3 regions of the Pseudomonas sp. TE3786 genome follow, and region 3 is predicted to be linked to each of the others. Evidence: predicted binding sites of a transcription regulator. Region 3 holds the regulator's gene; each other region holds the start of a gene.
What was found. The regulator FliA, encoded in region 3, starts transcription of late flagellar genes. The targets are predictions, from matches to a motif close to CTAAAGTTTNNNNNNNNNNNGCCGNTAA.
Positions count from the first base shown of each region.

Region 1: the regulator FliA is predicted to act here: its motif matches at 1,623-1,650, upstream of ACVW0Y_RS01030 (methyl-accepting chemotaxis protein).
Region 2: the regulator FliA is predicted to act here: its motif matches at 1,544-1,571, upstream of ACVW0Y_RS09685 (methyl-accepting chemotaxis protein).

Region 1 is NZ_JBSRZF010000001.1:225,431-229,435, forward strand. Features, by position in the region: gene ACVW0Y_RS01020 (autotransporter domain-containing protein) at 1-744, opposite strand, end outside; gene ACVW0Y_RS01025 (DUF3077 domain-containing protein) at 1,311-1,559, shown strand; gene ACVW0Y_RS01030 (methyl-accepting chemotaxis protein) at 1,844-3,466, shown strand; gene ACVW0Y_RS01035 (chemotaxis protein CheW) at 3,475-3,993, shown strand; gene ACVW0Y_RS01040 (CheR family methyltransferase) at 3,990-4,005, shown strand, end outside.
Region 2 is NZ_JBSRZF010000006.1:209,977-213,981, forward strand. Features, by position in the region: gene acnA (aconitate hydratase AcnA) at 1-1,411, shown strand, start outside; gene ACVW0Y_RS09685 (methyl-accepting chemotaxis protein) at 1,602-3,167, shown strand; gene ACVW0Y_RS09690 (alpha/beta family hydrolase) at 3,224-3,916, opposite strand; gene ccoN (cytochrome-c oxidase, cbb3-type subunit I) at 3,965-4,005, shown strand, end outside.
Region 3 is NZ_JBSRZF010000005.1:159,672-163,676, reverse strand. Features, by position in the region: gene ACVW0Y_RS08220 (protein phosphatase CheZ) at 1-366, opposite strand, end outside; gene ACVW0Y_RS08215 (chemotaxis response regulator CheY) at 386-760, opposite strand; gene fliA (RNA polymerase sigma factor FliA) at 845-1,591, opposite strand; gene fleN (flagellar synthesis regulator FleN) at 1,588-2,427, opposite strand; gene flhF (flagellar biosynthesis protein FlhF) at 2,538-3,875, opposite strand; gene flhA (flagellar biosynthesis protein FlhA) at 3,891-4,005, opposite strand, start outside.

The DNA.
Region 1 (4,005 bases), on a different contig from region 3:
GGCTTCGTCGCCGGTCGCCGAGGTGCTGGTGCCGACGACTACCGAACCATTGCGGTTGGCGGCTTTGGCGGAACTGTCGGTATAGCCCGGCAAGCCGCCGAGATCGGTCATGGTGCCGCTGGCGATATCCCAGCGGAAGGCATGTTTAATGGAGTTACTCCGGTTGATGTCGCTCTCGCCGACGACGACGGTGCCATCGCCACTTACGCCAAGCGCCCAGGATTGCGAGCCACCGAGAGTACCCAGCAGTTGCTGGCCGCCTGCCTGGGTCCAGCGAAAGGCTGTGTAGTTACCTGGCGGGGCATAGACGTTGCCTACCGCCACGCTACCGTCGTCACTGACACTGGCGGCAATGCCGTCAGTGTAATCGCCCACTTTGACCACGCCGTTGGTGGCATCCCAGCGAAATGGGCCTCTCAAAACGCCTACGATATAGCGCCCATCGCTGCTGGTTGCGTAGATAGTCGCGCCGGCAAGCTCCGCCGGTAACGTGCTCATCCCCTTGTCAGCCGTCCAACGAAACGGCTGAGTCCCGACCAACCCAAACACCGTCTGACCATCGCCGCTGATGGTCGTGGCATTCACGGTGTCTGTACCGTTCGGCAAATTACCCAAATCCATCATCACCGCTCCAGCGGGCTGGGCGGCGAGAAGGGTGAGCGTGGAGAGAACAGCGGCGGGAATCAGGTGCCAGGGGGAGAGCGCCTGGGCGAGGGGGGAGCGGGAAAACGGAAGGGATTTCATGACACCACCTGCGGGAAAAATGAAGCGGCAAGCTTCGGCAATGTGGTGCTGGGGTTTATGTCGTTTGGTTCCGGCTGGCTGGCGGGATTGGTGCTTTCAATTGCGTAGGAAAGGTCTTTGAGTGCCGGCGGTGTGCGGGGCTTCAAGCCAGTGGTGGTGCCGGGCAAGCGGGGTGGCGCGTGGGCGTTGGCGTGATTATTCCTACGGGCTATGCTCGCCCGGTGCGCCTAGTTGCCTACGGGCTTGTCGGCGGGAGCTGGCTTGTCGGGATTTTCCTTGGGCCGGCATAGTTCAGCCCGTCGCTGAATGGTTCAGCGATCGGGTTTGACGGCCTGTAAGTACATGGTGCACAGCCTCCTGATTGTTCTTTCTTATGGCGGCTGTACGCGGGGCATCTTCGGGTGCGCCGGGTTTCGCACCTTGTCCCCGGTCCGTCAACCCGCGTATAGCTGCCTCCCTTCGTTTGACGGCGATGTCTGGCAGCCCTTCTCAATCTTAAGGTGCGCTATGACTTATCCAAATACCCTTACCCCCCATCCTCCTGTTCTGAACCGGGAGGTGCTGTGATGAAAACCACCCAACCCCAAACCTTCTGTGTACCCGATGATGTTCCGGTGTTTGCGGTAAATGCCGACGTGCCGCTGACCGACGCGCTGGAACAGACCGTGATCCTGCTGGATGGCGTTACCCGGCTGCTGATGACCGACAGCCTGGATAACGACGCTGGCCGCAATACCGCCCAATACCTGCTGGAAATGGCCAATGCCCTGGTGGCGGCCTGTCTGGTGGCGGTGCGGGTGAAAGTTAAGGCGTAACCCCTAGGTTGGGTCGGTCCGCGTTCGGCGAAGCCCACCACGGGCCGGCCCAAGCTACACGATCAAAAGCATCGCGGCGCTTTGGCGTTGTGCGAGCAGCCCCAGGTTGAACCAATCGCTGTAAATATCCCCGTTAAGTCGTTGATCTGCTTACCCGCTGCTACGCTTGATTTGCTTGCGCCTGTGTAGGGCGCGTCATCGTCATAGCGTCGCCGGCATTGGCGCGCCACTTGGCGCCGTAGCTCGAGCCGTGCCCAGGCACCGTTCACAGTGGGGAGTGAAGTGTGAAGAACTGGACCCTGCGCCAGCGCATTCTGGCGAGTTTTGCGGTGATCATTGCCATCGTCATTCTGATGATCGCGGTGGCCTATTCGCGGCTGGTAACCATCGAGGCCGGTGCCAAGAGCGTGGCCAACGACTCCATGCCCGGGGTGTATTTCAGCTCCTATATCCGCAGCAGTTGGGTCGACAGTTTTATCCTCGCCCAGCAGGTGGTGGGCCTCTCCGATGAGCAGGTGATCAGCCCGGCGACCTTTCAGGAATTCCATATCAACGACGAAAAGCTGATGGCGCGGGTGGCCGAGTACAAGAAGTCGATTGTTGATGAGTCCGATAAAGCCGCGTTGGAGGACTTTCTCAAGCAGCGTGAGCAGTTCAATACGCTGCTTGCCGCGGTGCTGGAAGACTTTCAGCAAGGCCGTCCGCTGGATGCCCGTAAGGCGCTGAACGAGAACCTGCGCCCGGTGTGGGCCAAGGGCCGCGAGCAGTTGCTGCAGATGGTGCAGTACAACAAGGACCGCGCCGATGTGGCCACCACCAGCATCGCCAGCCAGGCGGCCGGGGCCAAGGTGAGCATGCTGCTGTCGGTGCTGCTGGTGATTGCGGTGGCGTTGATCAGCGGCTTTGTGTTGATGCGGGCGATCATGGGCCCGCTGAACCATCTGGCGCAGATTCTTACGGTGATGCGCACCGGCAACCTCACCACCCGTTTCAATAATGTGCGTGCCGATGAGTTCGGCGCGGTACAGAGCGGCTTCAATGCCATGGTCGATGACATTACTGCGCTGGTGTCGCAGTCGCAGCGCTCGGCGGTGCAGGTAACCACTGCGGTGACCGAAATCGCCGCCACGTCCAAACAGCAGCAAGCCACGGCCACCGAAACCGCCGCCACCACCACGCAGATTGGTGCCACCTCGCGGGAAATTGCCGCCACCTCGCGGGATCTGGTGCGCACCATGGGCGAGGTGAGTTATTCCGCCGAGCAAGCCTCGGCTCTGGCCGGCGCCGGCCAGGTGGGGCTGCTGCGTATGGAAGAAACCATGCGCCAGGTGATGGGGGCCGCCGAGTTGGTGAATGCCAAGCTGGGCATCCTTAATGAGAAGGCCAGCACCATCAATCAGGTGGTGACCACCATCGTCAAAGTGGCCGACCAAACCAATCTGCTGTCGCTGAACGCGGCTATCGAGGCGGAAAAAGCCGGCGAATACGGGCGCGGGTTTTCGGTGGTGGCCACCGAGGTGCGGCGCCTGGCGGACCAGACTGCCGTGGCCACTTACGACATCGAGCAGATGGTGCGGGAAATCCAGTCGGCGGTATCGGCCGGGGTGATGGGCATGGACAAGTTCTCCGAGCAGGTGCGCCGTGGCATGAGCGAGGTGCAGGAGGTGGGCGAGCAGTTGTCGCAAACCATCGACCAGGTGCAGGCGCTGGCCCCGCGTGTGGTGGTGCTGAACGAGGGCATGCAGGCCCAGGCTACCGGTGCCGAGCAGATTAACCAGGCGCTGACGCAGTTGGGCGAGGCCACGGGGCAGACGGTGGAGTCGTTGCGTCAGGCCAGTTTCGCCATTGAGGAGTTGAATCAGGTGGCCGGCAGCCTGCGTAGCGGCGTGTCGAGCTTCAAGGTCTGAGGCCGGCGATGAGCATCGAGCTGCAACCGGCGCGCGGGCCCAAGGCGCCGCTGTACCTGTTGTTTTCCCTAGGCCCCGAGCGCTATGCCCTGGCCGCCCGCGAGGTGGTGGCGGTGTTGCCGCGGGTGCCGGTGAAAACCATTGTCGGTGCGCCCGCTTGGGTGGCCGGGGTATTTGCCTTTCGCGGGCATCTGGTGCCGGTGCTCGATCTCTGCCAGCTCAGCCTGGGTACGCCGGCGTTGGCGCGTACCAGCACGCGCACGGTGCTGGTCAGTTACCCGTGCGCGGATGGCCGTAGCCGGCCGCTGGGGCTGGTGCTGGAACAGGCCAGCGATACCCTGCGCTGCGCCGCCGATGAATTTCGTGATTCCGGCCTGAGCAACGCCGATTCCCCCTACCTCGGCCCGGTGCTGGAAAGCGCCAGCGGCCTGGTGCAGCGCATTCAGATCGAGCAGCTGTTGCCGGCGGCGGTGCAGGCGCTGTTATTTACGGACGGCGGCATCGGCACCAGCGAAGGCGCGCCATGAGCATCGACCCGC
Region 2 (4,005 bases), on a different contig from region 3:
GGCGGTAGTGATCGCCGCCATCACCTCGTGCACCAACACCTCCAACCCCAGCGTGATGATGGCGGCCGGTCTGCTGGCGAAAAAGGCCGTGGAGAAAGGCCTGCAACGTCAACCCTGGGTGAAAAGTTCGCTGGCCCCCGGCTCCAAGGTGGTGACCGACTACTACAACGCCGCCGGCCTAACTCAGTACCTCGACGCCCTCGGCTTCGATCTGGTGGGTTATGGCTGCACCACCTGCATCGGCAACTCCGGGCCGCTGCCCGAGCCCATCGAAAAAGCCATTCAGCAGTCGGACCTGACCGTGGCCTCGGTGCTCTCCGGCAATCGCAATTTCGAAGGTCGCGTCCATCCACTGGTGAAAACCAACTGGCTGGCCTCGCCGCCCCTGGTGGTGGCCTACGCATTGGCCGGTACCGTGCGGATCAACCTCAGCGCCGACCCGCTCGGTACGGATAAAAACGGAAAACCTGTGTACCTGCGCGATATCTGGCCCAGCCAAGCGGACATCGCCGAGGCCATTCAGAAAGTCGACACCCAGATGTTCCATAAGGAGTACGCCGAGGTCTTCGCTGGCGATGACAAGTGGCAAGCCATCCAGGTGCCGGATGCCGATACCTATGAGTGGCAGGCCGATTCCACCTATATCCAGCACCCGCCGTTCTTCGAACGCATCACCGAGGCACCGCCGAAAATAGGCAATATCGCCGGGGCGCGCATTCTTGCCCTGCTCGGTGATTCGGTGACCACCGACCACATCTCCCCCGCCGGCAATATCAAAGCCAGCAGCCCGGCCGGACGCTACCTGCAGGAAAAAGGCGTGCAGGCCCAGGACTTCAATTCCTATGGCTCACGGCGCGGCAACCATGAAGTGATGATGCGCGGCACTTTTGCCAATATCCGTATCCGCAATGAAATGCTCGGCGGCGAAGAAGGCGGCAACACCCTGCATATACCCAGCGGCGAGAAGCTGGCGATCTACGATGCAAGCATGCGTTATCAGCAGGAAGGCACACCGCTGGTGGTGATTGCCGGCAAGGAATACGGCACCGGTTCGTCCCGCGACTGGGCCGCCAAAGGCACCAACCTGCTCGGGGTAAAGGCGGTGCTGGCGGAAAGCTTCGAGCGCATCCACCGCTCCAACCTGGTGGGCATGGGCGTACTGCCGTTGCAGTTCGGCAATGGTCAGGACCGCAAGACCCTTGGCCTCACCGGCAAGGAAACCCTGAGCATCGGCGGTCTGGACAACGTCGAACTGAAACCGCTGATGCAGTTACCGCTGACGCTGACCCGCGAAGACGGCAAACAGGAGCAGTTCGAGGTGCTGTGCCGCATCGATACGCTGAATGAAGTGGAGTACTTCCGCGCCGGCGGCATCCTGCATTACGTGCTGCGACAATTGATCGCTGGGTAACCTGCGAAGGCTCTGACCGGCGGCCTCTGGAAGAGCCTGGGTTGCCGGCGGGTTGAGCCTACGGCCTTGAAAACTGTGCGCCAGTTCAAATCTGGTTACACTGCGTGGAAATATTGACGTCAGAAATTTCTTCTCAACTTTGCTCGGCAGCGGCCGATCAGAACGGCACGGACATTACGGATACAGCCCCATGCGCAACAATCAGCCCGTCACCCAACGTGAACGTACCTTCCCCGCTCAGCAGCGTCTGATCTCCACCACCGACCTCAAGGGCGAAATCACTTACGCCAACGATGCGTTCGTGGATATCAGCGGTTACACCCGCGAGCAACTGATTGGCTCACCGCACAATATGGTTCGTCACCCCGACGTGCCGCCGGCGGTGTTTGCGCATATGTGGACCACCTTGAAATCGGGCCGACCGTGGATGGGCATCGTCAAGAACCGCTGCGTGAATGGCGACCACTACTGGGTCAACGCCTACGTCACGCCGGTACTGGAAAACAGCCAGGTAATCGGTTTCGAATCGGTGCGCATCAAGCCCACCGCTGAACAGGTTCGCCGCGCCGAAGCGCTGTACCAACGCATCAACAGTGGCAAGGCGGCCATACCGTCGAGCAACTTCTGGCTGCCGATTCTGCAGAACTGGGCACCCTTTATTCTGCTCAGCCAGGTCGGGTTTATGGTCGGCATCTGGCTCGATTCGCACTGGGGCTTTCTGCTGGCTGCCGCGCTCTCGGTGCCCCTGGGTCTGATCGGCCTGAACTGGCAGCAACGGGGCATCCGCCGTCTGCTGCGCCTGGCCGAACAAAGCAACTCCGACCCACTGATCGCCACCATGTACACCGACAGCCGCGGCCCTCAGGCGCGTCTGGAAATGGCCATGCTCAGCCAGGAATCGCGCCTGAAAACCTGCCTGACCCGTCTGCAGGACAGCGCCGAACACCTGACCGAACAAGCCCGTCAGGCCGACACCCTGGCGCAGAACAGCTCCAAGGGCCTGGAGCGTCAGCGGGTGGAAACCGAACAGGTGGCCACTGCCGTCAACGAAATGGCCGCCACCACCCTGGAAGTGGCCAGCAACGTGGCACGCACCGCCATCGCCACCCAGGAGGCCAACCGCCTGACCGGCCAGGGCCGCGCCATCGCCGGCGAAACCCGCGACGCCATCCAGCGCCTGTCGGTGTCGGTGGGTGAAACCGGTGAAACCGTGACCCGCCTGGCCCAGGACAGCAATGAAATCGGCGGCGTAGTGGACGTGATCAAAGGCATCGCCGACCAGACCAACCTCCTCGCCCTTAACGCCGCCATCGAAGCTGCGCGTGCCGGTGAAATGGGCCGCGGCTTTGCCGTGGTGGCCGATGAAGTGCGTTCGCTGGCCCAGCGCACGGCGGAATCCACCGGGCAGATCCACCAGTTGATCGCCAAGCTGCAACGCACCGCCGAAGAAGCCGTACTGACCATGGAAATCGGCCGCAAACAGGCCGATGAAGGGGTTGAGCGCGTACTGCAAGCCGACCAGGCCCTGGCCGGGATCAGCGATGCCGTAGCCAATATCGCCGACATGGCCGACCAAATCGCCGCCGCCGCGGAAGAGCAAAGCGCCGTGGCCGACGAGATCAACCAGAACATCACCACCATTGCTCACTTGGCCGACCAGACCTCCGGCGAAGCGCAGAATACCGCGCAACTGAGCAAGGAACTGACCATCACCGCGCAACGGCAATCGGCGTTGGTGGAGCGGTTTAACCGCTGACCGCCAATCGCGGCTGAAGCCGCTCCTAGGGCCTGTGTGGTCCCGTAGGAGCGACTTCAGCCGCGATGCTGGTGGGTGAATGCGGCAACCCGCTGCGCCGCGCTATCCAGATGCTGCTCATGGCTAAACCCCGATGCCTTCAGCGGCTTGAGGTCATGATCCGCCGCTGCCAGCCACAGCACCTCAATCTGCGCAGACAGGGCGTACTGCGCCACCATCTCTTTATTGCCCAAGGCATCCCGCTCGCCCTGCACGATCAGGGTTGGCGTGCGCAGTTCAGCCAGATGCGCTACCCGCGGTTTCTCCGGCTTGCCCGCCGCATAGAACGGATAGCCGAGGCACACCAGCGCATCCGCGCCCAATTCGTCCGCCAGCAAGCTGGCCATCCGCCCGCCCATGGACTTGCCGCCGATGGCCAACGGCCCTGCGACCTGTTGGCGCACCTCGGCATATACCGTCCGCCAATGTTCCAGCAAACGCGCCTGCGGATTGGGCGGACGGCGGCCGCCATCGAGCCGACGCTGCGCCATATAGGGAAACTCGAAGCGCAGCACAGCCAAGCCTTGCGCGGCCAGGCGCGCGGCAATCGCGTTCATGAACGGGCTGTCCATCGGTGCCCCGGCACCATGGGCCAGGATCAGGGTCGCCCGCGCCTTGTCCTGCGGCCTGCTCCATAGCCACAAGGGCGCGTCCAGAGCGCCTGAAGGCGCTTGATACAGATCAATATCGCCGCTGGTCGGTTTCGCCATGCTTCGCCTCGCCTTCAACAACTAGAGAAATCCGCGGATGGGCCTGACATGAGCACAACAACCACGACTGCCTACAACTATAAGGTGGT
Region 3 (4,005 bases):
GCCAGCTTCGGAATGCAGGTCATTCACCAGCGGCGCGCTCTGCTCCACCAGATCCATGGTGCGATTAGCCGCTTTCTCGGTCATGGTCACAACATAGTTCAGGCGTTCGGTGGCATCGGTGATCTGCGACACTTCCTTGGCATGAGGTACACGGGGGTCGAGCTGAAAGTTGACGATGGCGTTGTGCAGCTCACGCGTCAGTTTTCCCACCTCGTGATAAAGCCCGCGATCACGAACTTTATTGAGCTCGTGGATAAGCTGCACCGCGTCGCCAAAATTACCTTTTTCAAGGCTCTCAACGAGCTCGCGGGCATTGGATTTTAAGGACGACTCAAGGTCGCCCATGGGTAGATCGTCGTGCGCCATAATGCCCCCACGGCTGGTATCAGCCGTTAACACGCTCGAAGATTTTTTCGATCTTCTCTTTCAGGACCTGGGCTGTGAACGGCTTGACTACATAGCCATTCACCCCGGCTTGCGCCGCTTCAATAATCTGGTCGCGCTTGGCTTCGGCGGTAACCATCAGCACCGGCAGGTGCTTGAGACGATCATCGGCACGCACCGCGCGGAGCAGGTCGATACCGGTCATACCCGGCATGTTCCAGTCAGTCACGAGAAAGTCGAAGCTGCCGCTATGCAGCATGGGTAGAGCAGTAGTCCCGTCATCTGCCTCAGCGGTGTTGGTGAATCCCAAGTCGCGCAAGAGGTTCTTGATGATCCGTCGCATCGTTGAGAAGTCGTCAACGATGAGGATTTTCATGTTTTTGTCCAAGTCGACCTCCGTACAGTCCTAAACGCACCCAGCACCTGGATGCGCGTTGAATCGAGAAACTGGCAGTACCGCTCAGCTAGCGCGCCACTCGCTCAAGCGTGCACGCAAACGAGCGGCACACTGGCTATGCAACTGGCTGACCCGCGATTCGCTGACCCCCAGCACTTCACCAATTTCCTTGAGATTCAGTTCTTCGTCGTAATACAGCGACAACACCAACTGTTCGCGCTCCGGCAGTCCGGAAATGGCCGCTGCCAATGCCGATTGGAAACGTTCATCTTCCAGATCGCGCGAAGGCTCGAAGTGGGTAACGCCAGCGTCTTCGCGCAGACCTGTGTGTTCGCCGTCCTGAAGAAGGTCGTCGAAACTGAACAGGCGACTGCCCAAAGTGTCGCCAAGAATGCCGTAGTAATCCTCGAGACTCAATTGGAGTTCGGCCGCAACTTCTTGATCTTTAGCGTCTCTGCCAGTTCTGGCTTCAATTTTTCGGATCGCGTCGCTGACCATGCGACTGTTGCGGTGCACCGAACGAGGTGCCCAGTCGCCTTTGCGCACTTCATCCAGCATAGATCCGCGGATGCGAATGCCGGCGAAAGTTTCGAAACTGGCACCTTTGGTGGAGTCGTATTTTTTCGACGCTTCGAGCAGGCCGATCATGCCGGCCTGGATAAGATCTTCCACCTGCACACTGGCTGGCAGACGTGCCAGCAAGTGGTAGGCGATGCGTTTGACCAGTGGGGCGTAACGCTCGATCAACTGGTGCTGGGAGTCCTGCGCCTGTGCCTTGCTATACATACGGAGCCCATTGCCTGATGTCATACGGCCGTGTCAGCAAGCGGTTGCTGGACCAGACGCTCCACGAAGAATTCCAGATGTCCGCGCGGATTGGCTGGTAACGGCCAGGTGTCGACCTTCTGCGCGATAGCCTTGAAGGCCAGAGCGCACTTGGAACGAGGGAAGGCCTCATAAACTGCGCGTTGCTTCTGCACCGCCTTGCGTACCGATTCGTCGTAAGGCACTGCGCCGACGTACTGCAAAGCGACATCAAGGAAACGATCAGTCACTTTGGTCAGCTTAGCAAACAGGTTGCGACCTTCTTGCGGGCTGTGGGCCATGTTGGCCAGCACGCGGAAACGGCTCATGCCGTGGTCGCGATTGAGCAGTTTGATCAACGCGTAGGCGTCGGTGATGGAGGTGGGTTCATCGCACACCACCACAATCACTTCCTGGGCCGCACGGACAAAGCTCACCACCGCATCGCCGATACCGGCGGCGGTGTCGATCACCAATACATCGAGGTTGTCACTGATATCGCTGAACGCCTGGATCAGGCCAGCGTGTTGCATGGGCGTGAGTTGCACCATGCTCTGGGTGCCGGACGCCGCCGGCACGATACGGATACCGCCCGGACCTTGCAGCAGCACATCACGCAATTCGCACTCACCACTGATGACGTCCGCCAGCGTGCGCTTGGCCGACAGCCCCAGCAGCACGTCGACGTTGGCCAGGCCCAGGTCGGCGTCCATCAGCATCACTCGCCGACCCAGATCAGCCAGGGCCAGGGATAGATTGACCGAGACATTGGTCTTGCCGACGCCACCCTTGCCGCCGGTCACCGCGATCACCTGTACGGGATGCATACCCATGTTATCCACACACCTTGTCTAGCTTCGACTGGGGCCACTTGGCTGGTTACGTTCAGGTTGCCCTTAGAGGGCGACCGAAACGCCTGAAAACTTTATTGCTCGAACGCTGACCTGGCTGTTCAGCCTGCTCGGCGCGCCGGATTCTGATACAGCCCGGCGAACATATCGGCCATCGCATCCTCGCTGGGATCCTGTGGCGCCTGCAGGCTCACTGCCCGGCTCACCAACTGGTGGCTGCGTGGTACATGCAAATCATCCGGAATCCGTGGACCGTCTGCCAGATAGGCTACCGGTAGATGCTGGCTTATAGCCAGACTTAATACTTCACCCAGGCTGGTCGCTTCATCGGCCTTGGTAAGGATACAGCCACTCAGGCCGCAGCGCTTATAGCTATGGTAGGCGGCCTTGAGCACTTGGCTCTGGCTAGTAGCGGCCAAAACCAGATAATTTTTCGATTTGACCCCGCGACCGGCCAAGGTTTCCAACTGCATGTGCAGGGCCGGATCGCTACCTGGCAAGCCGGCGGTATCGATCAGCACCACACGTTTGCGCGCCAGCGGCTCCAGCGCCTGGGTCAGAGACTGCCCCGGATCTACCTGAGTCACCGACACATTGAGAATCCGCCCCAGGGTTTTCAGTTGTTCCTGGGCACCGATACGGTAGCTGTCCATGCTCACCAACGCGACATGCTGCGCGCCGTACTTGAGCACATAACGGGCGGCCATTTTTGCCAGTGTAGTGGTTTTACCCATCCCAGCCGGGCCCACCAGGGCAATCACGCCCCCCTCCTCCAGTGGCTCGACCTTCGGTGTTTTAATCGCATGGGCCAGGTGGGCGAGGATCATGCGCCAGGCTTGACGTTGCTCCGCCACCTTGCTGACGCGCTCCAGCAGCACCCGCGACAGCTCGGCCGGCAGGCCCATGCGCTGCAGACGACGCCATAGGGCCGCCTGTTGCGGACGACGGCTTTGCATCTGCCCCCAGGCCATCGAGCCCAGTTGCACTTCAATCAGCTCCCGCAGGCCATTCAATTCAAAGCGCATGGCATCCAGGCTGCGCTGGTCGGTTGCCACCGCCCGTACCGGTTCTGCAGCCGGAGCCACCGCCGCGGCAGGTTTTGGCCGCTCCGGGCGGACAAAGGATGCCGGCAGCTCAGGCGCAACGATGGACTCGTTGGCGAACAGCTGGCCGTCTTTCATTTTTTCACCAGACACGCGGCTAGCCAGATCGGCATGGGCCGACACCAGCATCGACTGAGTGCGACGCAGCTCGACTTCCAGCTCAGGGTTGGGCTGACGGGCAGGAATCATCGGCGCCTGGTAGTCCAGGGCGGCAGTCAGTTCCACGCCACCAGCAACCCGGCGCGTGCCGATGATGGACGCATCCGCGCCCAGCTCATCGCGAACCAACTTCATGACTTGACGCATATCGGCGGCGAAAAAGCGTTTAACTTGCATGACCTAAGCCTCAGTTCAGTTCTGACCCACCGTGGCAACGATGGTGACCTGCTTGTTGTCTGGAATTTCCTGGTAGGCCAACACGTGCATGGTTGGTACTGCCAACCGTGCGAACCGCGAGAGCATCGCC